DNA from 3 places in the Salinarimonas sp. NSM genome. Region 3 is predicted to be linked to each of the others. Evidence: predicted binding sites of a transcription regulator. Region 3 holds the regulator's gene; each other region holds the start of a gene.
The links. Region 3 encodes HrcA, which represses chaperone genes, less so after heat shock. Its sites were predicted from a motif close to GTTAGCACTCNCNNNNNGNGAGTGCTAAC; they were not measured.

Region 1: groES (co-chaperone GroES) is a predicted target of HrcA. The motif match lies at 3,778-3,806, and genes of this name have one in related genera.
Region 2: groES (co-chaperone GroES) is a predicted target of HrcA. The motif match lies at 3,455-3,483, and genes of this name have one in related genera.

What each region holds. Positions count from the first base shown of each region.
Region 1 covers NZ_JBQTCJ010000009.1:70,098-79,984, reverse strand. Annotated here, with positions in the region: gene ACTZWW_RS05980 (glycine/sarcosine N-methyltransferase) at 1-662, shown strand, start outside; gene ACTZWW_RS05975 (ATP-binding protein) at 754-1,638, shown strand; gene ACTZWW_RS05970 (hypothetical protein) at 1,754-2,071, shown strand; gene ACTZWW_RS05965 (DUF2306 domain-containing protein) at 2,093-2,491, opposite strand; gene ACTZWW_RS05960 (helix-turn-helix transcriptional regulator) at 2,631-2,744, shown strand; gene ACTZWW_RS05955 (DMT family transporter) at 2,819-3,727, shown strand; gene groES (co-chaperone GroES) at 3,878-4,168, shown strand; gene groL (chaperonin GroEL) at 4,270-5,925, shown strand; gene cobU (bifunctional adenosylcobinamide kinase/adenosylcobinamide-phosphate guanylyltransferase) at 6,036-6,572, opposite strand; cobalamin riboswitch at 6,605-6,794, shown strand; gene ACTZWW_RS05935 (HupE/UreJ family protein) at 6,909-7,547, shown strand; gene ACTZWW_RS05930 (DUF1636 family protein) at 7,556-7,972, shown strand; gene cobW (cobalamin biosynthesis protein CobW) at 7,983-9,029, shown strand; gene cobN (cobaltochelatase subunit CobN) at 9,049-9,887, shown strand, end outside.
Region 2 covers NZ_JBQTCJ010000012.1:16,545-26,431, reverse strand. Annotated here, with positions in the region: gene ACTZWW_RS07005 (TetR/AcrR family transcriptional regulator) at 111-752, shown strand; gene ACTZWW_RS07000 (DUF2852 domain-containing protein) at 855-1,241, shown strand; gene groL (chaperonin GroEL) at 1,336-2,961, opposite strand; gene groES (co-chaperone GroES) at 3,006-3,320, opposite strand; gene ACTZWW_RS06985 (usg protein) at 3,669-3,938, shown strand; gene ACTZWW_RS06980 (exopolysaccharide biosynthesis protein) at 4,007-4,627, shown strand; gene ACTZWW_RS06975 (glucokinase) at 4,788-5,795, shown strand; gene ku (non-homologous end joining protein Ku) at 5,965-7,008, shown strand; gene ligD (DNA ligase D) at 7,022-9,700, shown strand; gene ACTZWW_RS06960 (phosphoribosylanthranilate isomerase) at 9,836-9,887, shown strand, end outside.
Region 3 covers NZ_JBQTCJ010000043.1:4,231-14,117, reverse strand. Annotated here, with positions in the region: gene ACTZWW_RS15395 (DUF4170 domain-containing protein) at 1-278, shown strand, start outside; gene ACTZWW_RS15390 (lysophospholipid acyltransferase family protein) at 309-1,049, shown strand; gene ACTZWW_RS15385 (3-deoxy-D-manno-octulosonic acid transferase) at 1,046-2,338, shown strand; gene lpxK (tetraacyldisaccharide 4'-kinase) at 2,338-3,330, shown strand; gene ACTZWW_RS15375 (DUF2093 domain-containing protein) at 3,327-3,554, opposite strand; gene hrcA (heat-inducible transcriptional repressor HrcA) at 3,650-4,786, opposite strand; gene ACTZWW_RS15365 (DUF3108 domain-containing protein) at 4,874-5,713, opposite strand; gene rpmB (50S ribosomal protein L28) at 5,997-6,296, shown strand; gene ACTZWW_RS15355 (queuosine precursor transporter) at 6,386-7,021, shown strand; gene ACTZWW_RS15350 (HD domain-containing protein) at 7,064-7,690, shown strand; gene ACTZWW_RS15345 (aspartate aminotransferase family protein) at 7,981-9,204, shown strand; gene argF (ornithine carbamoyltransferase) at 9,204-9,887, shown strand, end outside.

The DNA of each region.
Region 1 (9,887 bases), on a different contig from region 3:
AGCGGCTGACGAGCCTGTCCGAGCGCACCCGCGTGCTGGACATCGGCGCCGGCTACGGCGGCTCGGCGCGCTATCTCGCCAAGGCGCACGGCTGCGACGTCGTCTGCCTCAACATCTCGGAGGCGCAGAACGACACCAACCGCTTCCTCAACCGCCGCCAGGGGCTCGCGCGGCTGGTCAGCGTCGTGCACGGCTCCTTCGAGGACATCCCGCGCCCGGACGCCTCCTGCGACGTGGTCTGGTCGCAGGACGCGATCCTGCACTCGGGCGACCGCGAGAGGGTCTTTGAGGAGGTGAAGCGGGTGCTGCGCCCGGGCGGCGAGTTCGTCTTCACCGACCCGATGCAGGCCGACGACGTCCCCGAGGGCGTGCTCCAGCCGGTCTACGACCGCATCCACCTGCGCAGCCTCGGCTCCTTCGGCCACTACCGCGCGCTCGCCGAGCGGCTCGGCTTCGAGACGCTGTCGCTCGACGACCGCACGCCGAACCTGCGCCGGCACTACGAGCGCGTGGGCGAGGAGCTGCGCGCGCGCTACGACGAGATCGTCGCCGTATCCTCGGCCGCCTTCGTCGATCGCATGCTGGTGGGGCTCGACAATTGGGTGAAGGCGGCGGATTCCGGCTGGCTCTCCTGGGGCGTCCTGCACTTCCGCAAGCGCTGATCCGCCGGCCGCGGCGGGGGCGGGAGAATTGAACCCGCTCCCGGGCTCGGCTAAGCACCGGATGCGCAACGCGCCAGGGGAGCGCATCCGGATGACGACCGACACGCCAGACCTACCAGAGCTCGCGAGCCTCACCCGTCGCATCGCGGAGGCGCTCGAGCGGCTCGCGCCGCCGGCGCCCGCGCCGTTCGACCCGACGGCCGCGGACGCCTTCGTCTGGAAGCCCGACCGCACTCGCCTGGCACCCGTGGCGAAGGTCAACCGCGTCCCGATCGCGCTGCTGCACGGCATCGACCGGGTGCGCGACACGCTGCTCGACAACACGCGGCGCTTCGCCGACGGGCTGCCGGCGAACAACGCCCTCCTGTGGGGCGCGCGCGGCATGGGCAAGTCCTCCCTCGTCAAGGCGGTCCACACCGAGGTGAACGAGCGTCGCATGACACGCCGCGAGCCGCTCAAGCTCGTCGAGATCCACCGGGAGGACATCGAGAGCCTGCCCGACCTGATGAACCTCGTGCGCGACGACGCGCACCGCTTCCTCGTCTTCTGCGACGACCTCTCCTTCGACGCCGACGACACGTCCTACAAGGCGCTCAAGGCCGTTCTCGAGGGCGGCGTCGAGGGGCGGCCCGAGAACGTGCTGTTCTACGCCACCTCGAACCGCCGCCACCTGATGCCGCGCGACATGGTCGACAACGAGCGCGCGACCGCCATCAACCCCGGGGAGGCGGTGGAGGAGAAGGTCTCGCTGTCGGACCGGTTCGGGCTCTGGCTCGGCTTCCACAAGTGCTCGCAGGACGAGTACCTCGCCATGGTCTTCGGCTATCGCGACGCGCTCGGGCTCCAGACGGCCGATCCCGAGGCCGTTCGGCGCGAGGCGCTCGAATGGGCGACGACGCGCGGCGCGCGCTCGGGGCGCACGGCCTGGCAGTACATCCAGGACCTCGCCGGGCGCATGGGACACCGGCTCGGATGAGCCTCGCGCGACGGCGCGGGAACGGCTAGGCTTCGCGACGGCAGAACCAGACTCGCCCCCCGCGGGTTGAGGAAAGCCGCGCGCCCGCCGGCGCGCTCCCCCGAGAGGCCGATCGATGACCCGCACCGCCCTCGCCTCCTTCGCACGCCTCCAGCGCCCGTGGCTCGACCTCTGGCTCGCCTCGACGCGGCTCGGGCTCGAATCGCAGGCGGTCATCGGCCTGAGGCTCTTCGGCATGGCGACGGGCGCGCTGCCCGCCGCGCGCGAGGCCGGCCTGATGGTGCCCGAGAAGCTCGGCGCCCTCGCCGACGCGCAGTACCTCGTCGCCCGCGCCGCCCTCACCGGCCGCGGCCCCGCCACCGCCGAGGACGTGGTGCGGCTCTACCGCCGCCGCGTGCGCGCCAACCGCAGGCGGCTGACGCGGGTGGGGTGAGCGCGCCGAGCGAAAGCGGGATCAACCGCCGAAGACGACCGCGTGCATGATGCGCCCCGGCAGCAGCGTGAAGGCACCGGTGACGACGAGAGCGAACCAGAACAGCATCAGCATCGTCGTACGGTGCGCCTGCACCCTGTGCCGCCGCGCCTCCCAGGCGCCGACCGCGACCATGGCGACGGTGAAGGCCGACAGGCCGTGGATCCACGAGAAGCGGCCGATCAGTGGATCGTAGACGAACCCGAAGGACGAGATCGCCACGACCAGCATGAGCGAGATCCAGATCCAGCCGACGAGGCGATGCCCGCCACCGCCCTTCGGCCGGAGCAGCTGGAAGACGCCCAGCAGGAGCGCGGCGATGGCCGCGACGGCGTGGACCTGGACGAGGGGCGGAGCGGCGAAGAGCGGGGCGAGGGACAATGCACAGACCTGATGGGACACCGTCCCGCCAGACCACCACGCCCACCGTCGGCGTGTCCACCCCGAGCGGTCAGCCCCCACCAGCGTGGAGCAAGCCCGCGCCGCGATACGCGCCGGCACCGCGCCGGCGTAGGCCGCACTGGCACAAGCCGCGCTCGCCGCCGGCTTCGCCGACCAGAGCCACATGACCCGGCGGTTCAAGGCGGCCTACGGGATAACGCCGGAGCGGTGGCGGCGAATGATCGCCGCGTGAGCGGCCGCGCAGGCCTACCGCGTCGGCCCGGCGCGTGCGAGAACGTCGTCTCCCCGAACCGGACCCCGCTCCCCATGCCCTCCCCCACGGCCCTCGACGCGGCCCCCGCCTCCCTCCCCCGCGCGATCCGCGACGCGGTGCTCGGCATCGGGCTCCTGTCGGGCATGGACGCCGCCGTGAAGCTCGCGACCGCGAGCCTGCCGGTCGTGCAGGTGACGTTCCTGCGCTTCGCCTTCGGGGCGTTCGCGATCGCGGCGGTCGTGGCGTGGACACGCCCGCGGGTGCCCACCCTGGAGACGCTGCGGATCAATTTCGTGCGCGGGCTCCTCGTCGTGGCGACGGGCCTGAGCTTCTTCACCGCCCTCTCCCGGCTGCCGCTCGCGGAGGCGACGGCGCTGTCGTTCCTCGCGCCGGGCTTCATGGCGCTGTTCGGCGCGCTGATCCTGAAGGAGCGGGTCGGCGCCCGCGCGCTCGCGGCGCTCGCCATCGGCTTCGCCGGCATGCTGGTGATCGTGTTCGGCCAGGAAAGCCTCTCTCGAGGCTTCTCTCGCGGTTTCGCGTCCGGCGTGACGCTCGATCCGCTCGGCGTCGCGGCCGGGCTCGCCGCGGCCGTGTTCTACGCGCTCGCCATGGTGCTGGTGCGTGCGAGGGCGCGCATCGACGGGGTCGTCACGATCGTGGCGCTCCAGCACCTGTTCCCCGCCCTCGTGCTCGCGGGCCCCGCGGTCTACGTCTGGGAACCGCTCACGGGCGACCTCGCCCTCCTGTTCTGCCTCGTCGGCACGCTCGGCGTCGGCGGCCACCTCCTGCTGGCGCGCGCCTTCCGCTCGGCGGAGGCCGCGCGCATCGCGCCGATCGACTACACGGCGCTGGTCTGGGCGGCGGCCCTGGGGCTCGTGCTGTTCGGGGAGGTGCCGGGCTGGGCGACGCTCGCCGGCGCGGGGCTGATCGTGGCCGGGGCGGTGGTGGCGACGCGGCGATAGGCGCGTCGTCCTTGACAGCACGCCCCATCCCGCCTATCTCGCGGGCATGCTTTGGCACTCCCTTCGCGTGAGTGCTAACAGCCACGAGCAACCCTGACGGCGGGCGTGTTCTATCCGACCGCGCCCCGCCTGCATAGAGGACGCCACCCCATGAACTTCCGTCCCCTGCACGACCGCGTCGTCGTCCGCCGTATCGAGGCGGAGGAGAAGACGAAGGGCGGGATCATCATCCCCGACACCGCCAAGGAGAAGCCCCAGGAGGGCGAGATCGTGGCGGTCGGTCCGGGCGCCCGCGACGAGACCGGCAAGGTCCAGCCGCTGGACGTCAAGGCCGGCGACCGCGTGCTGTTCGGCAAGTGGTCCGGCACCGAGGTGCGCATCGACGGTCAGGATCTCCTGATCATGAAGGAGAGCGACATCATGGGCGTCGTCGCCGCGTAAGCGGACGGCACCCGCGTCGACTCCGTCCGAACGATCGACCCTCGCCGCGCGCCGGCCTCCGCGCCGGCCCCGAGGGCCGCACATGCAAGGAAAATGAGCACATGGCAGCCAAGGAAGTGAAATTCTCGGCCGACGCCCGCGAGCGCATGCTGCGCGGCGTCGACATCCTCGCCGACGCGGTGAAGGTGACGCTCGGCCCGAAGGGCCGCAACGTCGTCATCGAGAAGTCGTTCGGCGCGCCCCGCATCACCAAGGACGGCGTCACCGTCGCCAAGGAGATCGAGCTCGCCGACAAGTTCGAGAACATGGGCGCCCAGATGGTGCGCGAGGTGGCCTCGAAGACCAACGACCTCGCCGGCGACGGCACGACGACCGCGACCGTTCTCGCCCAGTCGATCGTCAAGGAGGGCGCCAAGGCGGTGGCCGCGGGCATGAACCCGATGGACCTCAAGCGCGGCGTCGACATGGCGACCGCCGCGGCCGTCGCGGACATCCAGGCCCGCGCCCGGAAGGTCGCCTCGACCGGCGAGGTCGCCCAGGTCGGCACCATCTCCGCCAACGGCGACGCGCTGATCGGCGAGATGATCGCCAACGCGATGCAGAAGGTCGGCAACGAGGGCGTCATCACGGTCGAGGAGGCGAAGACCGCCGAGACCGAGGTCGACATCGTCGAGGGCATGCAGTTCGACCGCGGCTATCTCTCCCCGTACTTCATCACGAATGCGGAGAAGATGATCGCCGAGCTCGACGATCCCTACATCCTCATCCACGAGAAGAAGCTCTCCTCGCTCCAGGCGATGCTGCCGATCCTCGAGTCGGTCGTGCAGTCGGGCAAGCCGCTGCTGATCGTCGCCGAGGACATCGAGGGCGAGGCGCTCGCCACGCTCGTCGTCAACAAGCTGCGCGGCGGCCTCAAGGTCGCGGCCGTCAAGGCCCCGGGCTTCGGCGACCGCCGCAAGGCGATGCTCGAGGACATCGCCATCCTCACGGGCGGCACCGCCGTCTCCGAGGACCTCGGCATCAAGCTCGAGAACGTGACGCTCGACATGCTCGGCCGCGCCAAGCGCGTGCGCATCGAGAAGGAGAACACCACGATCATCGACGGCGCCGGCTCGAAGGACGACATCGAGGCCCGCGTCCAGCAGATCAAGGCGCAGATCGAGGAGACCTCCTCGGACTACGACCGTGAGAAGCTCCAGGAGCGTCTCGCCAAGCTCGCGGGCGGCGTGGCCGTCATCCGCGTCGGCGGCGCCACCGAGGTCGAGGTCAAGGAGAAGAAGGACCGCGTCGACGACGCGCTGAACGCCACCCGCGCGGCGGTCGAGGAAGGCATCGTCCCCGGCGGCGGCACCGCGCTGCTGCGCGCCAAGAAGGCGGTCGAGAAGCTCACCTCCGACAACCCGGACATCCGCGCCGGCATCAAGATCGTGCTGCGCGCGCTCGAGCAGCCGATCCGCCAGATCGCCGAGAACTCCGGCGTCGAGGGCTCGATCGTCGTCGGCCGGATCCAGGACAACGCCTCCGAGACCTACGGCTTCAACGCCCAGACCGAGGAGTACGTCGACATGCTGCAGGCCGGCATCGTCGACCCGGCCAAGGTCGTGCGCACCGCCCTCCAGGACGCCGCCTCCGTGGCGGGCCTGCTGATCACCACCGAGGCGATGATCGCCGAGGCGCCCAAGCGCGAGTCCGCCGGCGGCGGCGGTGGCGGCGGCGGCATGGGTGGCATGGGTGGCATGGGCGACATGGGCTTCTGAGCCCGGCGCCCCTCCCGCACCGCGCGAGGATGATCAGGAGGCCCCCGGGGAGACCCGGGGGCCTCTCTCTGTTCGGGCCGGGGCGCAGCGCACGGCTCGGCGCCCGCTCCTCACTTCACCCGCATCGGCAGGCCCGCCACCATGAACGTCACGGCGTCCGCCGCGGCGGCGAGCCGCTGGTGCAGGCGGCCCGCCTCGTCGCGGAAGCGCCGGGCCAGCGCGTTGTCGGGGACGATGCCGAGCCCGACCTCGTTCGACACGAGCACGACCGGCCCCGGCGCGCCCCGGCAGGCGGCCTCGAGCGCCGTGCCGGCCGCGGCGACGTCGCGCTCGGCGAGGATCAGGTTCGTCACCCACAGGGTCAGGCAGTCGACCAGGATCGGCGCCCCCGCCGGCCCCTCGCGGATCGCCTCCGGCAGGTCGAGCGGCGCGTCGCGCGTGATCCAGCCCTGCGGCCGGCGGGCGCGGTGCTCGGCGATGCGCGCCTCCATCTCCGAATCGAAGGCCTGCGCGGTCGCCACGTAGACCCACGGCGGCGCGCAGGCCTCGACCAGCGCCTCGGCGTGCCGGCTCTTGCCGGAGCGCGCGCCGCCCAGGACGAAGGTCGAGCGGGGCAAGGCGCCCCGTAAGGGCTTCTCCGGGGTCATGCGCGAGGCCGTTGAAGTTCGAGGGCGCGACGGCTAATCATGGTGGCGACGGTGCCCCGGCGACGGGGTGAAAAGGGAATGCGGTGAGACACCGCAGCTGCCCCCGCAACTGTGAGCGGAGAGCCCGTCGCTCTCATAGTCCACTGGGTCCGTCCCGGGAAGGCTGAGCGACAAGGGCCGCGACCCGCGAGCCAGGAGACCTGCCGTCGCAGGCTTTCATGGGCTTTCCGGCCGGGGTGCGCCGGGGAGTTCGCCGGTCGATCGGCATCCGCCGCCGGCCGCGTCTCTCCGTGGAAGCGAGAAGCACGAGCGCCGCCGGCGCCGACGGAGAGCGACATGACCGGACGAAGCACGCCGAAGACCCGTATCCTGCTGATCGCCGCGGGCCTCCTCGCCGCGACGCCGGCGCTCGCCCACCATCCGATGGGCGGCACCACGCCCGCGACGTTCACGGAGGGCCTGCTCTCCGGCTTCGGCCATCCGATCATCGGCATCGATCACCTCGCCGCGCTGCTGGCTGTCGGCCTGATCTCGGCGCGCTTCGGGCGGGCCTTCACGCTCCCCGCCGCCTGGCTGCTGGCGATGGTCGCCGGCGTCGGCATCCATGCCGCCGCCGTCGACCTGCCGCTCGGCGAGGCGCTCGTCTCGCTGTCGCTCGTCGCGCTCGGCCTCGTCGCGGCGCTGCGCCCGACCCTGCCCCTCGCCGCCGCCGCGACCCTGTTCGCGATCGCCGGCCTGATCCACGGCCACGTGCTCGCGGAGACGATCATCGGCGCCGAGACGACGCCGCTCGCGGCCTATCTCGGCGGGCTCGTCGTGGTGCAGGGCGCGATCATGGCCGGCGTGTCGCTCGCCGCGCAGCGCATCTGGGCCGGCATCGCCGCGACTCCGCCGGCGGCCGCGCGCCTGGCCGGGCTCGCCGTGGCCCTCGTCGGCGCGGGCTTCCTCGCGACGAACCTCGGCGCCTTCGCCTGAGCCCGGCGATGAGCGTCCCCCCGGCGGAGATCGTCGTCCACGTCTGCACCACCTGCCGTCCGGCAGGCGGGCCGGACGCGACGGAGGACAGGCCCGGCGCGATCCTCCTGCGCGCGCTGGAGGACGCTCTCACCGCCCGCGCGGCGGCGGGCGCGCCGCTGCCGGTGCGGCTCGAGCCGGTCGCGTGCCTCTCCGTCTGCAAGCGCCCCTGCACCGTCGCGGCGACCGCGCCGGATCGCTGGACCTACGTCTGGGGCGACCTCGACCCGGCGACGCACGTCGACGAGATCCTCGACGGGCTCGCCAGGTACGCCGCGAGCGTCGACGGGATCGTCCCGTGGCGCGAGCGCCCGCAGATCTTCAAGACGGGCGTCGTCGCCCGCATCCCCCCGCTGCCGGGCGACGCCCCGGCGGCCGCCGAATAGGAGCCGCCCCATGGCGAGCCTGTCCAGAGCACTGACGAAGATCCCCTGCACGGTCCTCACCGGCTTCCTCGGCGCCGGCAAGACCACCCTCGTGCGCCACCTCGTCGAGAACGCCGGCGGCCGGCGCATCGCCGTCCTCGTCAACGAGTTCGGCGATCTCGGCTTCGACGGCTCGTTCCTCGAGGGCTGCGGCATCGCGGGCTGCACCGCCGAGGACATCGTCGAGCTGCCCAACGGCTGCATCTGCTGCACGGTCGCCGACGACTTCGTGCCGGCGCTGACGAAGCTCCTCGACCGGGCGAACCCGCCCGAGCACATCCTCATCGAGACCTCGGGCCTCGCGCTGCCCAAGCCGCTGGTGAACGCCTTCAACTGGCCCGCCATCCGCTCGCGCGTGACGGTCGACGGCGTCGTCGCCGTCGTGGACGGTCCCGCCGTAGCGTCCGGGCTGTTCGCGCACGATCCCGCCAAGCTCGCAGCGCAGCGTGCCGGGGACGCGTCTGTCGACCACGACAACCCGCTGGAGGAGGTGTTCGAGGACCAGCTCGCCTGCGCCGACGTCGTCGTGCTCAACAAGGTCGACGCGATGTCGGTGGACGAGCGCCGCCGGGTCGCCGCCGACATCCGCGAGCACCTGCCCCGCGCCGTCGAGATCCTCGAGGTCGCCCACGGTCGGGCGGACCCGGCCGCGCTGATCGGGCTCGGCGCCGCCGCGGAGGGAGACCTCGCCGCCCGGCCATCGCACCACGACGACGCGGGCGAGCACGATCACGACGATTTCGAGAGCGTGGCCATCCCGGTCCCAGCGGTCGAGAGCCCCGAGGTCCTCATGCGGCGCGTGGCGAAGGCCGCCGAGATCGCGGGCGTGCTGCGCATCAAGGGCTTCGTCGAGGTCACCGGCAAGCCGATGCGCCTCGTCGTCCAGGGCGTCGGCACGCGGGTGTCGCAGAGCTACGACCGGCCGTGGAAGCCGGGCGAGCCGCGCGCGGGGTCGCTCGTCGTCATCGGCCTGCACGATTTCGACCGCGACGCGGTCGCGCGCGCGTTCGCCGGCTGAGGGACGCGGGCCGCCCGCCATGCACCTCCTGCCCGCGAGCACGGTCTCCCTCGACGAGGGCGAGAGCGCCGTCGACCTGGCCCAACCGCCCGGCGACGTCCTCGTGCTCTCCTTCGCCGATTCGGACCTCTCCGCGCTCGCGGCGGCGCGGGGTGCGACGCGTGCCGGCACGCCGGGGGAGCCGTCCCTGCGCCTCGCCTCCCTGAGGCGGCTCAAGCATCCGCTCTCGGTCGACCTCTGGGTCGAGAACACGGCCGCGAAGGCGCGCTTCGTGCTGGTACGCTGCCTCGGCGGGCTCGACTACTGGCGCTACGGGGTGGAGCGGCTCGCCGAGACCGCGCGGGCGAACGGGACGGCGCTGGCGGTGATCCCCGGCGACGACCGCCCGGACCCGCGGCTGGCGGATTTCTCCACGGTCCCAGAGGCCTGCTGCGACGCGCTCGAAGCCTACTTCACCGCCGGCGGCGTCGAGAACATGGGCCGGCTGCTGGCCGGGATCGACGCCTGGCTCGCCGGCCGGCGCGGGGCGGTCCTTCCGCCGATCCCGACGCCGCGGGGCTTCGCCTGGTCGCCGGAGCACGGGCCGGAGGCGCCCGAGGCGGCGCTCTCCCGCCTGCCCACGGACCGTCCGCTCGCGCCGATCCTGGTCTACCGCTCGGCCGTTCTCGCCGGCGAGACCGGCCCGGCGCGGGCGCTCTCGGAGGCGCTGGCGACACGGGGGCTCGCTCCGCTCGTGCTCGCGGTGTCGAGCCTGAAGGACCCGGAGGCGGTCGGCGTGCTGCGCCGGGCGCTCGCCGCCCGCAAGCCCGCCGTGATCCTCGCCACCACCGCCTTCTCCGCCCGCGAGGGCGCGGGCTT
Region 2 (9,887 bases), on a different contig from region 3:
GCATGGCGTGTGGAACGAAGAAGAGTGCCGCCCCGCCGTGCGCGAGACCGGCCGAGGACGGCCGGCGTCGCCGGCTTGCCGCGGAGACCGGCAGGCTCTACGTCGGTGCGATGGACACCGAGCCGCACGAGCCGCCCGAGGCCGGGCGGCGCAAGACCTATCACCACGGCAACCTGCGCGAGGCGCTGGTCGAGGCCGCGCGGGTGCTCATCGAGGAGAAGGGCCCGCTCGGCTTCACCATGGCGGAGGCGGCGCGCGCGGCGGGGGTGAGCCCGGCGGCGCCATACCGGCATTTCGCCGGGCGCGAGGAGCTGATCGAGGCGGTGGCGCTCCAGGGCTTCACCCTCTTCGCCGAGCGGCTCGAGCGCGCCACCGAGGGCGGCGAGAGCGCCCCGCTGAAGGCCTTCACGGCGGCGGGTAACGCCTATCTCGACTTCGCGCGGGCGAACCCGGGCTACTACATCGCCATGTTCGAATCGGGCGTCGCGATCTCCGCCAATGCCCAGCTGAACCGAATGGCGGACCGGGCGATGGCCGTCCTGCGCCTGTCGGCCGAGCGGCTCTCCGCGCATCTGCCCGCGGCGAAGCGCCCGCCGGCGGGCATGGTCGCGAACCACATCTGGGCCTTCAGCCACGGCGTCGTCGAGCTGTTCGGACGAGGCCGCCCGGGATCACGCGCGCCCTACTCCGCCGAGGAGATGCTGGAGAGCGGCACCGCCATCTACCTGCGCGGCCTCGGCCTCATTCCCTGACCGTCGCGGTCCTCCACGAAGTTCGCGCCTCCCGGCTTGACAGTTCGCGGGCCCGCGTCCATTTATGTGAATGTGAATAACATTCACATCGAAAGGTGCGCTATGCAGACCACGACCATGAGCATGAGCTCGGCGACGGATTGGATCGTCCGCTGTCGCGACTGGCTCGACGAACGCGGAAAAGGCGCCTGGATCGCCGCCATCGTGGCGGGGTTCATCGTCTTCTGGCCCATCGGCCTGGGCCTTCTTCTCTACATGATCGGGAGCAAGCGGATGGCATGCAAGGGCTGGGGCCGGCGGAACCGGCACGCGGTGTCTGGCGCGACGGGCAACGCCGCCTTCGACAGCTATCGCGCCGAGACCCTCAAGCGCCTCGAGGAGGAGCGCGACGCGTTCATGTCGTTCCTCGACGAGCTGCGCCAGGCCAAGGACCGCGCCGAGTTCGATCAGTTCATGGCGCGCCGCAACGGCGGCGGCAACGCCGCCTGACGATCGGTCTGCCGGTGAAGAATGGAAGAAGGGGCCGCCCGCTCCCGCGGACGGCCCCTCCTCGTTTCCGTGCACGATCGAACCGTGCGCGACCTCAGAAGTCCATGTCCGGCGCGCCGCCGGGGGCCGGGGCGGCCTTCTTGGGCTTCTCGGCGATCATCGCCTCGGTGGTGACGAGGAGGCCGGCCACGGAGGCGGCGTCCTGCAGCGCCGTGCGCACGACCTTCGCCGGGTCGATCACGCCGAAGGAGAACATGTCGCCGTAGGCGCTCGTCTGGGCGTTGAAGCCGAAGCCGTAGTCCGCGTTCTCCAGCACCTTGCCGACGATGACAGAGCCGTCCTCGCCCGCGTTGAGCGCGATCTGGCGGGCCGGTGCCTGGATCGCGCGGCGCACGATCTCGATGCCGGTCTTCTGGTCGTCGTTGGCGGGCGTGAGGCTCGCCAGCGCCTTGACTGCGCGCAGCAGCGCGACGCCGCCGCCCGGAAGGATGCCCTCCTCGACCGCGGCCTTGGTGGCGTGCATCGCATCGTCGACGCGATCCTTGCGCTCCTTCACCTCGACCTCGGTCGCGCCGCCGACGCGGATCACCGCGACGCCGCCGGCGAGCTTGGCGAGACGCTCCTGGAGCTTCTCGCGGTCGTAGTCCGAGGTGGTCTCCTCGATCTGCGCCTTGATCTGCGTGACGCGCGCCTCGATGTCGGCCTTGGAGCCGGCCCCGTCGACGATGGTGGTGTTCTCCTTCTCGATCACGACCTTCTTGGCGCGGCCGAGCATGTTCAGCGTGACGCTCTCGAGCTTGATGCCGAGGTCCTCGCTGATCGCCGTGCCGCCGGTGAGGATGGCGATGTCCTGGAGCATGGCCTTGCGGCGATCACCGAAGCCCGGCGCCTTGACGGCCGCGATCTTGAGGCCGCCGCGCAGCTTGTTGACCACGAGCGTGGCGAGCGCCTCGCCCTCGACGTCCTCGGCGATGATGACGAGCGGCTTGCCCGACTGGACGACCGCCTCGAGGACCGGGAGCAGCTCCTGGAGATTCGAGAGCTTCTTCTCGTGGATGAGGACGTAGGCGTCCTCGAGCTCGACGCGCATCTTCTCGGCGTTGGTGACGAAGTAGGGCGAGAGGTAGCCGCGGTCGAACTGCATGCCCTCGACGATGTCGAGCTCGGTCTCGAGGCTCTTGGCCTCTTCCACCGTGATCACGCCCTCGTTGCCGACCTTGGCCATGGCTTCCGCGAGGAAGCGGCCGATCTCGGCGTCGCCGTTGGCCGAGATCGTGCCGACCTGGGCGATCTCGTCGTTGTTGGCGATCTTGCGGGCGTTCTTCTTGAGGTCGGCCACGATCGCCTCGACGGCCATGTCGATGCCGCGCTTGAGGTCCATCGGGTTCATGCCGGCGGCGACGGACTTGGCACCCTCCTTCACGATGGCCTGGGCGAGCACGGTCGCGGTCGTGGTGCCGTCACCGGCGAGGTCGTTGGTCTTGGACGCGACCTCGCGCACCATCTGGGCGCCCATGTTCTCGAACTTGTCGGAAAGCTCGATCTCCTTGGCGACGGTGACGCCGTCCTTGGTGATCCTGGGCGCGCCGAACGACTTCTCGATCACGACGTTGCGGCCCTTCGGGCCGAGCGTGACCTTCACCGCGTCGGCGAGGATGTCGACGCCGCGCAGCATCTTCTCGCGCGCGTCGGCGGAAAACTTGACGTCCTTGGCAGCCATTTGTCGTCACTCCGAAAGAGACATGACGTTGATGTTCGGGGGGATCAGGCGGCCTTGCGCGCCGCCTCGGCGGCGTCGAGCACGCCCATGATGTCGGACTCCTTCATGATCAGGAGGTCCTCGCCGTCGATGCGCACCTCGGTGCCCGACCACTTGCCGAAGAGCACGCGGTCGCCGGCCTTCACCTCGAGCGCGACCAGCTCGCCCTTCTCGTCGCGGGCGCCCGGGCCGACCGCCACCACCTCGCCCTGCTGGGGCTTCTCCTTGGCGGTGTCGGGGATGATGATGCCGCCGGCCGTCTTGGTGTCGGCCTCGATGCGGCGAACGACCACCCGGTCGTGCAGGGGACGGAACTTCATGGCTTCTCAGTCTCCGAATGATGCGAGATCGTCATGATCCTCACGCGGCGGGTGCGCGCGGATGTCGCGCCGCCCCCGCCCGAGCGCGGAGGTAATTCGGCCACGGCCGCGCTTCAAGAGGGGGTCGCGAAAATTTTGGCACTCGCTTGTCCGGAGTGCTAGCAGAGCACTCTCGCAACGTGGCAGCACTCGAGAACTAACGCTGCCAATATATTGAGATCGCATGGCAATTCTTTTTTGCGGCTTGCAACCGCCGCCCTCTGTGGCATCATCGACGGGCCGGCGTTCGCGTCGGGAGTGCCACCTGGGCGAGCCGGCGAGTGCCGTCACACGCTCGGAGGCCCCCGCATGGCGTCGACCGCGTTCGCGAAGCAGCTCGAAGGCTACGGCCTGACCACGGCCCACATCCTGTATCGCCTGCCCGACCATCCCGGCATCCTCCAGACCTACGTCTGGCAGGACTGGGACCTCGCCCCGACCTTCCCGGAGCTCAACGATTTCCTCGCCTTCTGGCGGCGCGAGCTCGAGGGTCCGCTCCACTCGGTGACGGTGGCGCACCAGGCGCTGATCCGCCCCGCGGAGTTCAAGGCGGTGGGGGGGATCGTGACGCTGCATTGACAGGCTGGCGTGCGGGCGGGCGCACTCCTATCTGAGGGGCGCTCGAACTCGCACCCCCGGCCGGTCCCGTGCAGCGCACCTCAGAGATCCTCGAGCGCCTCGTCGAGAACGAGACGTCCGAGACGCTCACCCTAGGCGAGATCGTCACGCGGCTGCGGGCGCGCTCCTTCGGCGTGCTGCTGATCCTGTTCGCGGCGCCGATGCTGATCCCGACGCCGCCGGGCTTCTCCACCCTGGCGGCGGCGCTGATCGTGCTCGTGGCCCTCCAGTTCCTGGCGCTGCGGCGATCGCTGTGGATGCCGCGCCGGCTCGCGCGCCGGACGGTGCGTACCGCCTTCCTCCAGCGGGTCGTCGCCTGGACGACACCGAAGCTGCGGCGGATCGAGCGCTGGTCGCGCCCGCGGGCGATCTCCTTCACGCGTCTGCGCGCCCGCCGACCGCTCGGCGTGCTGATCCTCGTCCTCGCCGCGATCATGGCGCTGCCGATCCCCGTGGTCGGCAACACGCCGCCGGCGATCGCGATCGTGCTGATGGGTTTCGGCATGATCGAGCGCGACGGCGCCTTCGTCGGCGCGGGCGTGACGGTGGGCCTCCTGGCGATCGGCCTGATCGCCGGCCTGGGGCTCGGCCTCACCGCTGCCTTCGAGGCCTTCGTCCCCGCGAGCTGGCTCGCCGCCCGCCCGTTCTAGCCACCCTGCCTCCCCCGCGGGGGCCGCGGAGGGGAGGTGGCGGTCGGCGCCCTTGATCGACGACGGTCCGTCCCGAGCCGCCCCGACTGTTGCCCCAGCCCGCTCCCGTCGCCTATCACGGTCGAGGACACCCCTTCCGCCCCTCGCGCGTTGAGAGGTCATGACTTCGTTCCCCCATCCCCTCCTCGTCGCCGACGTCGGCGGCACGAACGCCCGCTTCTCGCTCGCCGAGGCGCCGGGCGCGCCGCTCGTTCCCGTGTGCCGGCTGCGCACGAAGGAGACGCCGACCGCGTGGGAGGCGGTGGAGCAGGCGATCGCGGCGACGCCCTCGGGGGCGCGGAGCCTCGTCCTGTGTGCGGCCGGGCCGGTGCTCGGTCGCGAGGCGCGGCTGACGAACGCGCAGTGGACCTTCGACGGCGCGGATCTCGCGCGCCATTTCGGCCTCGCTCAAGGGTTGCTTCTGAACGACTTCGAGGCGGCCGCTCTGGCGCTCGCCGTGCTCGAGCCGCAGGACGCGATCCCGATCGGGCCGCCCGTCCCGCCCGGCGGCGGCCCCAAGCTCGTGCTGGGGCCGGGGACGGGGCTCGGCATGGCCGCGCTCGTCACCGTCGCCGGGCGCGCCGCGCCGCTGCCGGGAGAGGCGGGGCACGTCGGCTTCGGGCCGCTCGACGAGGAGGACTACCGCGTCTTCCCGCGACTCGAGCGGCATTTCGGCCGCATCACCTCCGAGGCGATCCTCTCCGGGCCGGGGCTGGTGCGTCTGCACAAGGCGATGGCGCCGGACTTCGGGCTCGACCCGGCCGCCGTCGAGAGCGACCCGCCTCGCGTCGCCGCCCAGGCGGTCTCCGGAGAGAGCGCGCACGCCCGCGCCACGGTCGCGGCCTTCCTCAAGCATCTCGCGCGATTCGCGGGCGACATGGGCATCGTCTTCTCGGCGACGGGCGGCGTCGTGATCCGCGGCGGCGTGATCGCCTCGCTGGCGCCGCTGATCGACGAGGCGCGCTTCCGGGCGCTGTTCGACGACAAGGCGCCGGTCGAGGCCCTCGCCCGCGCCGTGCCCCTGATGCGCCTGCCCTCCGACGACGTCATCCTGCGCGCCATGGCCGCCGTGGGGGCGCAGCCGGACCGCTTCGTCATCGACTACGCGTCGCGCCTCTGGCGGATCTGACCGGCTCCCCTCGCTCGGGCGGAGACGAGTTTCTTCTTGACATGCGAGAGTCTTCGCACCCCCGGAACGACTCGCGGCGAATCACGTTCGAGTCGCCTGGCGAGTCGATCGACTCCGCGCCCGAGTCGTCTCGACTCGCGAATGCGGGTCGAGATCTGGAGATCACCTCATGGCCGCGCGCGCGATCTGGAAAGGTTACTTGAAGCTTTCGCTTGTTTCCTGCGCCGTGGCGCTCTTCCCCGCGGCGACGTCGTCCTCGAAGGTGCGCTTCAACACCCTGAACCGCGAGACCGGCAATCGCGTGAAGCGGGTCTACGTCGATGCCGAGACCGGCGACCCGGTGGAGCCCGAGGATCAGGTCAAGGGCTACAAGGTCGGCAAGAACGCGTACGTCCAGGTCGAGGACGAGGAGATCGACGCCCTCAAGCTCGAGTCGACGCACACGATCGACATCGAGACCTTCGTTCCGCGCGAGGAGGTGGACGAGCGCTACCTCGACAGCCCCTACTACCTCGTCCCCGACGACAAGGTGGCGCAGGAGGCCTTCGCCGTGATCCGCGATGCCGTCCGCGAGAAGGGCATGGTCGCGATCGGGCGGATCGTGATGGCGCGGCGCGAGCGGTTGATCCTGCTCGAGGCCCTGGACGACGGGCTGATGGGCACGACGTTGCACTACGCCTACGAGATCCGCGGCGAGGAGGAGGTGTTCGAGGACATTCCGGACGTCGACTATCCCGACGAGGTCAAGGACCTCGCGCTCCACATCGTCGAGACCAAGACCGGGCATTTCGAGCCCGAGACCTTCGAGGATCGCTACGAGAACGCGCTCGTCGAGATGATCCGCGCCAAGCAGGCGGGCGCCGCCGACGCGCCGCGGCCGAAGGCACAGCCGCCCTCGAACGTCGTCAACCTGATGGACGCGCTCAAGCGCTCGCTCGCGGCGGAGGAGGACGGCGAACCCACGCGGAAGGGTTCGCCGGGGCGGACGAAGGCGACGGCGCCCAAGGCGTCGGCCTCGAAGGCTTCCTCCAAGGCTTCCTCCAAGGCTTCGACGTCCAAGGCTTCGACGTCCAAGGCTTCGACGTCCAAGGCCTCGACGTCCAAGGCTTCTGCCTCGAAGGCTTCGGCCTCGAAGGCGAGCGCCTCGGGCGAGACGCAGGGCGCCCGCACCTCGGCGCGCAAGCCGGCGGCGAAGCAGCGCAAGGCGAGCTGAGCGGGGGGCCCCGATGGCACGCCGCATCGCCGAGGCCGCTCGCGAAGCCATTCGCGTCGGCGACGATCCACTCGGGCGCTATCGCGACAAGCGCGACTTCGCCGCTACGCCGGAGCCGAGCGGCCGCGCCGCCGCCCGCAGCGGGCGCGCGGGGCTGCGCTTCTGCGTGCAGAAGCACGCGGCACGACGGCTGCACTACGACCTGCGGCTCGAGCTCGACGGCGTGCTGCTCTCCTGGGCGGTGACCCGCGGCCCGAGCCTCGTCGCCGGCGACAGACGCCTCGCCGTCCGCACCGAGGACCACCCGCTCGACTACCTCACCTTCGAGGGCCTGATCCCGGAGGGCTCCTACGGCGGCGGCGCGATGATCGTATGGGACGAGGGCGTCTGGGAGCCGGAGGGCGACCCGCGGGCCGGCATGGAGCGCGGGCGCCTCACCTTCACGCTTCGCGGCGCGCGGCTCGGCGGGCGCTGGCATCTGGTGCGCACCGGCGCGGGCAAGGAGCGCCGCGCGAGCTCGAAGGAGAACTGGCTCCTGATCAAGTCCGACGACGAGGCCGCCCGCCCCGCGGGGACGGGCGACATCCTGGCCGAGGAGGAGACCTCGGTCGTCTCGGGGCGCACCATCGCCGACCTGAAGGCCGGCGACGTGCGCCGCGCCGACTGGGACACGAAGCTCGCGGACCCGAAGGCGAAGCCTACGGCGAAGAAGCCTCCGGTGCGCGAGACCTCCGGCCGGTCGCCCACGCGGACGGCGCCGCCCTCCCACGCCGACCTCCCCGGCGCGAAGCCGGGCGCGCTCCCCGTCTTCGTCCCGCCCTGCCTCGCGACCCTCTCCGAGAAGGCGCCCTCTGGCGCGCAATGGCTCCACGAGATCAAGTTCGACGGCTACCGCCTCCAGGCCCGCATCGAACGGGAGGAGGTCGCGCTCCTCACCCGCAAGGGCCTCGACTGGACGCGGAGATTCGGCCCGCTCGCGGAAGCGCTGGCGGGGCTCGGCCTCGGCACCGCGCTGATCGACGGCGAGGCCGTGGTGGAGAACGCGCGCGGCGTGTCCGACTTCGGCGCGCTGCAGGCGGCGCTGAAGTCCGGCGACACGTCGGCGATCGTCTACCAGGCCTTCGATCTCCTCCATCTCGACGGCGTCGATCTCGGCGGCGTGCCGCTCGCCGAGCGCAAGCGCCTGCTCGCGCTCCTCCTCGACGACGCGCCGGCGGGCGGGCGGGTGCGCCTGTCGGAGCACATCGCTGCGGATGGCGAGGCCATGGTACGCCACGCCTGTCGGATCGGCCTCGAGGGCGTGATCTCAAAGCGCGCCGACCGGCCGTATCGCTCGGGCCGCGGCGAGGACTGGCGCAAGACCAAATGCTCGGCGCGTCAGGAATTCGTCGTCGCCGGCTACGTCCCCGCGACGAGCCGGCGCAACGCGGTAGGCTCGCTCGTGCTGGGCGTCTGGGAGGGGGACGACCTCGTGCACGTCGGCCGGGTCGGCACCGGCTTCAAGGAAGCGGACGCGAAGGCGCTCCACGACGCGATCGAGGCCGTGCACGCGGACGCGCCGCCCTTCGCCGAGCCGCTCCCGCGCGCCGCCGCCGCGAAGGTGCGCTGGGCCCGGCCCGAGCTCGTCGCCGAGGTCGAGCTGCGGGGCTGGACGCCCGACGGCCTCCTGCGGCACGCCTCCTACAAGGGCCTGCGCGAGGACAAGGACCCGCGCGAGGTGGTGCGCGAGGCGCCGCCGCCGTCGGCGGACGAGCCGGCGAGGCGTGCCCGCGGGAAGGCCCGAGGAAAGGCTGGAGGTAAGGCCATGGGCGCGAGCGACGGCGATGCCTACGCGGGGATCGAGCTCACGAGCCCCGACCGCATCCTCTGGGAGGGCCAGGGAATCACCAAGCAGGGGCTGGCGGACTACTATGTCGAGGTGGCGGAGTGGATCCTGCCGCAGATCGCCAACCGTCCGCTCGCCGTCATCCGCTGCCCCGCGGGGGCGCAGAAGGAGTGCTTCTTCGCCAAGCACCCCTGGGCCGGCCTCGACCGGGCGGTGATGACGCCCACCGTCGGCGACGACCGGCTCGTCGCCGTGCGCGACCTGCGCGGGCTCGTGAGCCTCGTCCAGTTCGGAGTCCTCGAGATCCACCCCTGGGGCTCGACCCTCGACGACCCCGAGCGGCCCGACCGGCTGGTCTTCGACCTCGATCCGGGCGAGGACGTCGGCTTTCCCGAGGTGATCGAGGCGGCCCGCGCCGTGCGCGAGCGGCTCGCCGCCGACGGGCTCGAGAGCGTCGTGAAGACCACGGGCGGCAAGGGCCTGCACGTGGTCGCGCCGCTCGTGCCGAAGGCGGGGTGGGAGGAGGCCAAGGCGTACGCCGCGGGCCTCGCGCGCGCGATGGCGAAGGACGAGCCCGCTCGCTACACAGACACGCTCGCCAGGAAGGCCCGGGTGGGCCGGATCTTCATCGACTACCTGCGCAACGGCCGCGGCGCCACCGCCGTCGCCGCCTATTCCACCCGCGCGCGCCCCGGCGCGCCGGTGGCGACCCCGCTCGCCTGGGACGAGCTCGGCCCCGAGATCGCGCCGGACCACTTCACGGTCGAGAACCTCCCGGCCCGCCTCGCGCATCTGAAGCGAGACCCCTGGGCGGGCCTGGCGGAGACGAAGCAGACGCTGCCGAAGCCCCCGCGCCGGCGCAAATGACGCCCACCGACCGCCACCTCCGCGCGGCCTCCTTCCCTGCGGGGAGGACGCGGGGTCGCCGGACGGCGCGAGCGCCGCGCCCGCGACCGGCCGCCCCCTTCACAAGCCCCGCCCCCTGACGTAAGCCTCTCGCCCATGAGCAGCCCTTCCTCCGCGAGCGCCACCGGCCTCGTCAAGATCTGCGGCC
Region 3 (9,887 bases):
AGATCGACACCCGCGCACCCACGCCCGCTCAAACCGCGGCGCAGCCCGCCGCCCACAAGGGCGAGCAGCTCCTCCACCTGGTCTTCGGCGGCGAGCTGGACGACCCCGAGCACGTCCGCTTCCGCGACCTCGACGCGCTCGACATCGTCGGCATCTACCCCAATTATGCAACGGCCTTCGCCGCCTGGAAGGCGAAGGCTCAGGCGACCGTCGACAACGCCCATATGCGGTACTTCATCGTCCATCTGCATCGCCTGCTCGAGCCGCCGGTCGGCTGAACCACGGGCCGGCCGAGAAAAGTAACGGGCATGTCCCTCCTCAAGCGCATCGGCAGGCATCCGCGTGTCCAAGCCGCGGCGGGCTACGCCTTCGCGCGCTACCTCGGGCTCGTGCGCCTGACCAACCGCTTCACGATGGATCCGCCGGACGCGCACGATCGCGTCGGGCCGCTGATGCCCGTGATCGCGGCGATGTGGCACGGCCAGCACTTCCTCGTGCACCTCGCCCGGCGCCCGCAGGACCCCACCGCCTGCCTCGTCTCGCGCTCAGGCGACGGCGAGCTCAACGCCATCGCGCTCGAGCATCTGGGCGTGCGCCCGATCCGCGGCTCCGGCGATCGCGGACGCGGGCGGGTGCGCGAGAAGGGCGGCGCGCAGGCCATGCGCGCCATGCTGCGCGCGCTCGCGGGCGGCGAGAGCGTGGTGATGACCGCCGACGTCCCCAAGATCGCCCGCCGCGCCGGCGAGGGCATCGTCACGCTCGCGCGGCTCTCCGGCCGGCCGATCGTGCCCGTGGCCGTGGTGACGAGCCGGCGCAAGGTCTTCGACAGCTGGGATCGCGCGGCGCTCGGCCTGCCCTTCGGGCGCGGGGCGATCGTCATCGGCGATCCGGTCTTCGTCGCGCGCGACGCCGGGCCGGACGCGATCGAGGCCGCACGCCGGGCGGTGGAGGCGGGCCTCGACGGCGTGCATGCGCGCGCCTATGCGCTCATCGGCGCGACGGACCCGGGATGCGACCTGCGCGCCGCGCCCTCGGGAGGCGGCGCATGAAGCGCGGCTCCCGGCTGCTCGCGGGCTATCGCCTCGGCGTGTCGCTCCTCACCCCCGCCGCCGCCGGGCTCCTGCTGTGGCGGCGCGGCAAGGGCAAGGAGGACCCGGCGCGGCTCGGCGAGCGCCGCGGCCATCCGGGCCGCTCGCGGCCCGAAGGTCCGCTCGCGTGGCTGCACGGCGCCTCCATCGGCGAGACGCTGGCCATCCTGCCTCTGGTCGAGCGGCTGACGCGCCGCGGCATCACCGTGCTCGTGACGTCGGGCACGCGCACCTCGGCGCAGCTCGTGGCGCGACGCCTGCCGCCGGGCGCGATACACCAGTTCGTGCCCCTCGACGTGCCGCTCTACGTCAAGCGGTTCCTCGACCATTGGCGGCCGGATCTGGCGCTGTTCGCCGAATCGGAGCTGTGGCCGAACTTCGTCCACGCGCTCGACCGGCGCGGCATTCCCCTCGTCCTCGTCAACGGCCGGCTCTCCGAGCGCTCCTTCCGGCGCTGGATGCGTGCGCCGGTGGCGGCGGAGGCGATCCTGTCGCGCTTCGCCTTCTGCCTCGCGCAGACGCAGGCCGACGCGGAGCGCCTGGCGCGGCTCGGCGCGCCGCGGGTCGCGGTGGCGGGGAACCTCAAGTTCGATTCACCGGCACCGCCCGCCGATCCGCGCACGGTGGCGAGCCTCCAGGCGCTCACCGCCGGGCGCCCGATCTGGATGGCGGCATCGACCCACCCGGGCGAGGAGGAGGCGGCGATCGCGGTGCATCGTGCGCTCGCCAGGCGCTATCCGAGCCTCCTGACCATCATCGCCCCGCGCCATCCCGATCGCGGGCCGGACATCGCCGCCACCGCGCTCGAATCGGGCCTCGTCGCCGTGCGGCGGGCGGACGGGATGCAGCCCGACCGGTCCGTCGACCTCTACGTCGCCGACACGATCGGCGAGCTCGGCCTGTTCTACCGGCTCGCGCCCGTCGTGTTCATGGGCGGCTCGCTCATACCGCACGGTGGGCAGAACCCGATCGAGCCGGCGAAGCTCGGCGCGGCGATCCTGCACGGGCCGCACGTCCACAACTTCACTGACGTCTATGCCGCGATCGACCGCGCCCGCGGCGCGCTGCCGGTCGAGGACGCCCGCGCGCTCGCCGCCGCTCTGGCCCAGCTCCTCTCGGACCCGGGGCGGATGCGCACGATGGGCCGCGCCGGCACGGTGGCCGTGGACGCGCTGGGCGGCGCGCTCGAGCGCACGATCCGGGCGATCGATCCCTTCCTCGTCGATCTGCGCGCGGGCTCGTCCGGCTGATGCGGGCGCCGGGCTTCTGGACGGCGGCGACGCCGAGCCTCCGCGCCCGCCTGCTGGCGCCCGCCGGCGCCGTGTACGGTGCCGTCGCCGCTCGGCGGATCGCCCGTCCCGGCGCGCGCGCCGCGCTCCCCGTGATCTGCGTGGGTAACTTCACCGCCGGCGGCGCCGGCAAGACGCCCACCGCCCTGGCGCTCGCGGCGCTCCTCGCGCAGAGCGGCCTCGCCGCGGCCTTCCTGACGCGCGGCCACGGCGGGCGGGCGCGCACGCCGCTCCTCGTCGATCCCGCCCGCCACGACCATCGCGTGGTGGGCGACGAGGCGCTTCTGCTCGCCCGCGCCCGGCCGACGATCGTCTCGCGCGACCGCGTCGCCGGCGCCGCGATGGCCGCCGAGACGGGGGCCGACGTGATCGTCATGGACGACGGCCTGCAGAACCCCACGCTCGCCAAGGACCTCGCCTTCGCCGTCGTGGACGGCGAGACCGGGGTCGGTAACGGGCTGTGCCTGCCCGCGGGGCCGCTGCGCGCGCCGCTTCGCGCGCAATGGCCGCGGGTCGACGCCCTCGTGCTGATGGGACGCGGCGCGCCCGGCGCGCGGCTGGCCGAGGAGGCCCGCGCCCGCGGCAAGCCGGTCTTCCAGGCGCGCCTCGCGCCGGAGCCCGCGCTGGCCGACCGGCTCGACGGCACGCGCGTCCTCGCCTTCGCCGGCATCGGCCGGCCGGATAAGTTCTTCCGGACGCTCGAGGATTGCGGCGCGAGCGTCGTCGAGCGCGTCGCCCTGCCCGACCACCACGTCTATCGGCGTGGCGAGGCGGAGGCGCTCCTCGCGCACGCACGGACCCGCGGGCTCGTCCCCGTCACGACCGAGAAGGACGCAGCGCGCCTGCCGGCGCTGGAGGGGCTCCTCGCGCTGCCGGTCGCGGCACGGTTCGAGGACGTAGAGGGCGTGGGGGCGCTGCTCGCCGCGCGCCTGCGCGTCGCGACGTCGGCCTAGACCTGCGCCGGGGGCGCGTCCTTCGCGTAGCCGAGGCGCACCAGCGCCGCCTGGGGGCTCGCGTAGGCCTCCTGGCGAGGGACGCTCCAGTAGCGCAGCCGCTCGAGCGGGATCGCCTCGCCGGTGACGCCGCAGCGCACGAAGGTCCCCGGCTTCACCACGCGAAAGCTCGAATCCAGGTATTCGACCTCGGCCTCGCCGCCCGGCCGCTCGATCTTGTTCATCGCGTCATCCGTTTCGCGCGCGGTGGACCCGCCGCTCCTCGGAGCAATAGCGGAAAGAGGGGTGTGGGTTCAACTCGGCGCGGCCGCCGCACGGGTCACCTCCCGCTGCCCTCCAGCATCCGCGAGAGCACCTTGGCCGTGTAGTCCACCATCGGCACGATACGTGCGTAGTTGAGCCGAGTCGGGCCGATGACGCCCAGCACGCCGACGATCTTCTGGCCGCCGTCGCGGAAGGGGGCTGCGACGAGGGAGGAGCCCGACAGGGAGAAGAGCTTGTTCTCCGAGCCGATGAAGATTCGCACGCCCTCCCCCGCCTCGGCGCGGCCGAGGAGGTCGATCACGTCGGTCTGGGTCTCGAGGTCCTCGAACAGCAGGCGGATGCGCTCGAGGTCCTCGAGCGCCTGCAGGTCGGCGAGCAGGTTCGCCTGGCCGCGCACGATCAGGTGGCGCTCGACGGCGCCCTCCGTCGGCAGCGCCACGCCCGCCTCGATCAGCCGCGCGGTGAGCGCGTCGAGCTCGCGCTCCATGGCCTCGCGCAGGGCGCGGGTCTCGTCGCGGACCTCGGCGAGCGTCTTGCCGCGGATGCGGGCGTTGAGGAAGTTCGCGGCCTCGGTCAACGCCGAGGCGGGCAGACCCGGCGGCAGGTCGAGGAGGCGGTTCTCGACGGAGCCGTCCTCCGAGACCAGCACGACGAGGGCGCGGGCGGGATCGAGGCGCACGAACTCGATGTGCTTGAGCCGCGGGTCCTGCTTCGAGGTGACCACGACGCCCGCCCCGCGCGAGAGGCCCGACAGCATGGCGGAGGCCTCCGCCAGCGCGCTCTCGAAGTCGCGCGCCTGGGCGGCGGCGCGCATCTGCGCCTCGATGTTGCCGCGCTCCTCGAGCGACAGGTCGCCGAGCTCCAGCATGGCGTCGACGAAGAAGCGCAGGCCCGTCTCGGTCGGAAGCCGCCCGGCCGACGTGTGCGGCGCGAAGATCAGGCCGGCCTGCTCGAGGTCGGCCATGACGTTGCGCACGGAGGCCGGCGACAGCGGCGCGTGCAGGAGCTTCGAGATGTTGCGCGAGCCGACCGGCTCGCCGGTGGCGAGGTAGCTCTCGACGATCTGGCGGAAGATCTCGCGCGAGCGCTCGTTGAGCTCCGCGAGCGCCTGCGCTTGGCCGAACGTCTGGCCGAGAGGCTGGCCGAGCGGGCGGCCGATGAGGTCCGTGCGGGATGGGCTGTCGCCTGTCATCGCATTCGATCGGGGATGGCGTGCTGCATACCCGATTATGTGACCCGCCCCCCGCCCGCGCGCAAGCGGCGGATCGGCGCGGTCCCGTCAGTTGGAGGCGCCGCGCGCCACGCCGCCGCCGTCGATCGACACCCGCGAGGCCTCGATGATGCTCATGCCGATCTGCGTGCGCACCTCGATTCGCATCGGCAGCAGCACGCCGCCCGCCTCGACCGGTGCGAGCCACACGGCCATGTCGCGGTTGTCCTCCATGAAGCGCACCGCCTCCTTGCCGTCGCGATGGCCCGAGACCGCCCGGAAGCGGGCCTTGCAGATCAGCACCGGGCCGGAGTAGCCCGGCTTGTCGAGATCGCGCGTGCCGCCGTAGCTCAGCACGATGTCGAAGCGCGAGGCGCCGTCGAAGACGGGGATGGTGCGCTCGCACTGGCCCGGGTCGGTCGCCGCGAGGCGCCCGCGCGCCGGAAACAGGAAGGCGCTCACCGGATCGACGACGCCGCGCCGATGTGCGGCGCGCACCGGCACGCGATCGGGGTGCTCCGGGAGCGGCGGCAGGATCTCCACGGCCGCGACCGCGCCGCCGGAGAGGCCCATGCGCACGGTGCGGCTCGCGCGGCTCGAGGCCGAGTTGACCGCGAAGCTCGCCGGCGTCACCCGCTCGCCGTCGACGCGCCCGGTCGCGGTGGCCGCGCCGCGCCCGTCGGTGATCAGCCCCGCGAGCCCGACGAGCCGCGCCTGGACCGAGATCTCGTAGCGCCGCCCGTCGGAGGAGGAGGTCACGTCCGCCTCGCCGATCGGGAAGCCGGCGAGCCAGATGCCGTAGGTCGCGTCGAAGGACGAGCCGCTCGCGGAGGCTCCGCCGGGCGACGCGGCGAGGACCGCCCCGAAGGCGGCGGCGAGGAGGGCTCGGGCGAGGCGGCGCGCGCGCATGGGCGTTTCCTTGGGTCCCGTCGGGTCCCGTCCGCGCCGGAAGCCCGCGCACGACGGCGTCGTGAGAGGCTCCTCGGCGAATCGGGCGTTGTCGAGGCGATCTCGACCATCGATCCGGAAGGTTAATGCTCTCCTATCCTTGACGCGCCGGGGGCTTTGCGCCTATAGGCTCCAACCTTCCAGGGACACCGGTGTCCGGTCGCCCCGCATCGGCGCGCGTTGCGCGCGGGAGCGTGGGGGAGAGACGCGGCCGCACCTCATCGACGATAGGACGTAAGAGATCATGTCGCGCCGTTGCGAACTGACCGGCAAGGCCGTTCTGACCGGCCACCTCGTGAGCCACTCGAACCGCAAGACGAAGCGTCGCTTCCTGCCCAACCTCGTCAACGTGACGCTCCAGTCCGAGTCGCTCGGCCGCTCGGTGCGCATGCGCATCTCGGCCGCGGCCCTGCGCACGGTGGAGCATCGCGGCGGGCTCGACGCCTTCCTCGCCAAGGCGAAGGACGTGGAGCTGTCGCAGACGGCGCTCGGCGTGAAGCGCGAGATCGAGAAGAAGCAGATGGCGGACGCCGCCGCCGGCTGACCCGCCGCGCGCGCCTCCCTCATCGGTACGAGATCGACGGGCGGCCTCGCGGTCGCCCTTCGCCGTTTCCAGCAGCCGAAGGCTCGACCATGCCCGCCCTGCGCAGCGACCACCGCAGCCCCATCCTCCTCGCCGTCGCGGCGATGGCGCTCGTGGTGCTCGCCTCGAACATCCTCGTGCAGCACCCGATCCAGGCTTTCGGCCTGCAGGACTGGCTGACCTGGGGCGCCTTCACCTATCCTTTCGCCTTCCTGGTGACGGACCTCGCCAACCGCCGCTTTGGCCCGGCCGCCGCGCGCAAGGTGGTCCTCGCCGGCTTCGCGCTGGCGGTCGCGCTGTCGATCTACTTCGCCACGCCGCGGATCGCGATCGCGTCGGGCGTGGCCTTCCTCACGGCGCAGCTCCTCGACGTCGCGATCTTCAACGGCCTGCGCGCCAAGGCCTGGTGGATCGCGCCGCTGACCTCCTCGGTGCTCGCCTCGGCGCTCGACACGGCGCTGTTCTTCTCCCTCGCCTTCCATTGCGGGCCCGTCCTCGGCGACACGACGATCACGCAGATGCTGGGCGCGGTCGGCATCGCCGACGAATGCATCGCGCTCCCCTGGCAGACGCTGGCGCTCGCCGACTGGGCCGTGAAGCTCGCCGTCGCCGCGGTTGCGCTCGTCCCCTACGGCGCGCTCGTCTCGCGGCTGCGCCGCTGGGAGGACGTCCACGGGGCCGCGTGATCGCGCCCGGATCCATCGCACCACGGGAGAGGGCGCCGAGCCGTGAGCCGGACTCCGAGCGACGATCGTCTGGCGGGTGTCCTCGCCTTCCTGCGCGCCGCCGAGGCGCTCAAGGTCCGGCATCGCTCGGGCCGGACGTCCGACGGCGCGCCGGAGAGCATCGCCGCGCATTCCTGGCGCCTGGCGCTCGCGGCGATCGTGCTCGGGGATGCGCTCGGGGAGCACGATCGGCTGCGGCTCCTCGAATTGTGCGTCCTGCACGACCTCGGCGAGGCGATCTCCGGCGACGTGCCCGCCATCCACCAGCGCCCGGACGACGGCCGCGCCGCCCGCGAGCGGGCCGATCTCGAGACGCTCGGCGCGCCGCTGCCGGCGGAGATACGTGCGCGGCTGCTCGCGCTGCACGACGAGTACGAGGCCGGCGCGACCCGCGAGGCGGTCCTCGCCAAGGCGCTCGACAAGATCGAGACCATCCTCCAGCACCTGCAGGGCGACAACGGCCCCGATTTCGACCACGGCTTCAACCTCGGCTACGCCCGCGCCCGCACGGATGCCGATCCGGTCACGGCGCGGCTGCGGGCGATGCTCGACAAGGAGACGCGAGCGCACGTCCGCGCGGCCGATCCGGCCGGGCGCGGCGCCTCTTCCCCGGCGGCGCCGCCGCGCTAGGTCCTCGTCGGATCGCAGACCGTCGGGAGCGACCCGTGTCGCAGAGCGCCCTCATCGTCATCGGCGAGTTCTCGCTGCTCGTCGCGCTCCTCGGCTTCGCCGCCTGGGAGGTCTGGAAGCTTCGGCGCGAGAAGCGCTGAGCGCGCGCCCGTGAGCCTCCCCCGCGCGTGTTTTCGTTGACACGCGGCGGGCTTCCCATAGAATTCTCCTGCTGCCGCCCCTCTCGGGGCGGCGCTTTCATTTGTGGGCGCGCCGGAAGCACGCGCCCGCCCGCGAAGAGGATGGAGCCCGTGACCTCTGCGATCCTGCCGACCTACGCACGCGCCGACGTGGCCTTCGAGAAGGGCGAAGGGGCCTGGCTCGTGTCGCGACGCGGCGAGCGCTATCTCGACTTCGGCGCGGGCATCGCGGTCAACTCGGTGGGCCATTCGCACCCGCACGTGGTCGCCGCGCTCGTGGAGCAGGCGGGCAAGCTCTGGCACACCTCGAACCTGTTCGAGATCCCCGAGGGTGAGCGCCTGGCGCAGCGTCTCGTCGACGCCACCTTCGCCGATCGGGTGTTCTTCACCAATTCCGGCGCGGAGGCCAACGAGGGCGCGATCAAGATGGCGCGCCGCTGGCAGCACGTGAACGGCCATCCGGAGCGCTATCGCATCCTCACCTTCGAGGGCGCCTTCCACGGCCGCACGCTGGCGACCATCGCCGCCGGCGGCCAGAAGAAGTACCTCGAGGGCTTCGGCCCGAAGGTGGAGGGCTTCGATCAAGTGCCCTTCGGCGACCACGAGGCCATGCGCGCGGCGATCGGGCCGGAGACGGCGGCGATCCTCGTCGAGCCGATCCAGGGCGAGGGCGGTATCCGGGCGGTGCCGCACCAGTGCCTGCGCGGCCTGCGCGCGCTGTGCGACGAGGCCGGCCTCCTCTTGATCTACGACGAGGTGCAGACCGGCGTCGGTCGCACCGGCAAGCTGTTCGCACACGAGTGGGCCGGGCCGGAGGCGCGCCCCGACATCATGACGGTCGCCAAGGGCATCGGCGGCGGCTTCCCCATGGCCGCGATCCTGTGCACCGAGGACGCGGGACGGGCGCTCGCGCCGGGAACCCACGGCACGACGTTCGGCGGCAACCCTCTGGCGATGGCGGTCGGCAACGCCGTGCTCGACGTCGTCCTCGCCGACGGCTTCCTGGAGGAGGTGCGCCGCACCGGCCTGCTGCTCAAGCAGGGGCTCGCGGCGCTGCGCGACCGGCATCCGGACGTGATCGAGGAGGTCCGCGGCGAGGGGCTGATGATCGGCCTGCGCTGCCGTGTGCCCAACGGCGACCTCGTCTCCGCCATGCGGGACCAGAAGATGATCGGCATCGCCGCCGGCGACAACGTGGTGCGCCTGCTGCCGCCGCTCATCGTGCGCGACGCGGAGACGTCGGAGGCGCTGCACCGGCTGGAGGCCGCCTGCGTCGCCCTCGAGCGGGCGTCCGCGGACGCGCCGGTCGCCGCCGCGGTCGCGGGAGCACGCTGATGAACGCGCCCATCGCCAAGCCGATCGCGAAGCCGACCGCAGCCACCCGCCACTTCACCGACCTGACGACGCTGTCGGGCGAGGAGTTGCGGCGCATCCTCGACATCGGCGTGCGGATCAAGGCCGCGCGCCGCCGCGGCGAGCGCCAGGCCGACCGCCCGCTCGAGGGCAAGACGCTGGCGATGATCTTCGACAAGCCCTCGACCCGCACCCGCGTCTCCTTCGACGTCGGCATGCGCGAGCTCGGCGGCGAGTCGATCATGCTCACCGGCAAGGAGATGCAGCTCGGCCGCGGCGAGACGGTGGCGGACACCGCGCGCGTGCTCTCGCGCTACGTCGACGTGATCGTCATCCGCACCCTCGAGCACGACACGCTGCTCGAACTCGCGGCGAACGCCACGGTGCCGGTGATCAACGCGCTCACCAAGCTCTCGCACCCCTGCCAGATCATGGCCGACGTGATGACCTTCGAGGAGCATCGCGGGCCGATCGCCGGCGCGACCGTGGCCTGGGTGGGCGATTCGAACAACGTACTCGCTTCCTGGGTCCACGCGGCGGCGCGCTTCGGTTTCCGCCTGCAGGTCGCGACGCCCCCCGAGCTCACGCCGCCCGGGGAGCTGCTCGACTGGGCCCGCGCGGAGGGCGCCGACGTCGTCGTCGGCACGGACGGACAGGCCGCGGTC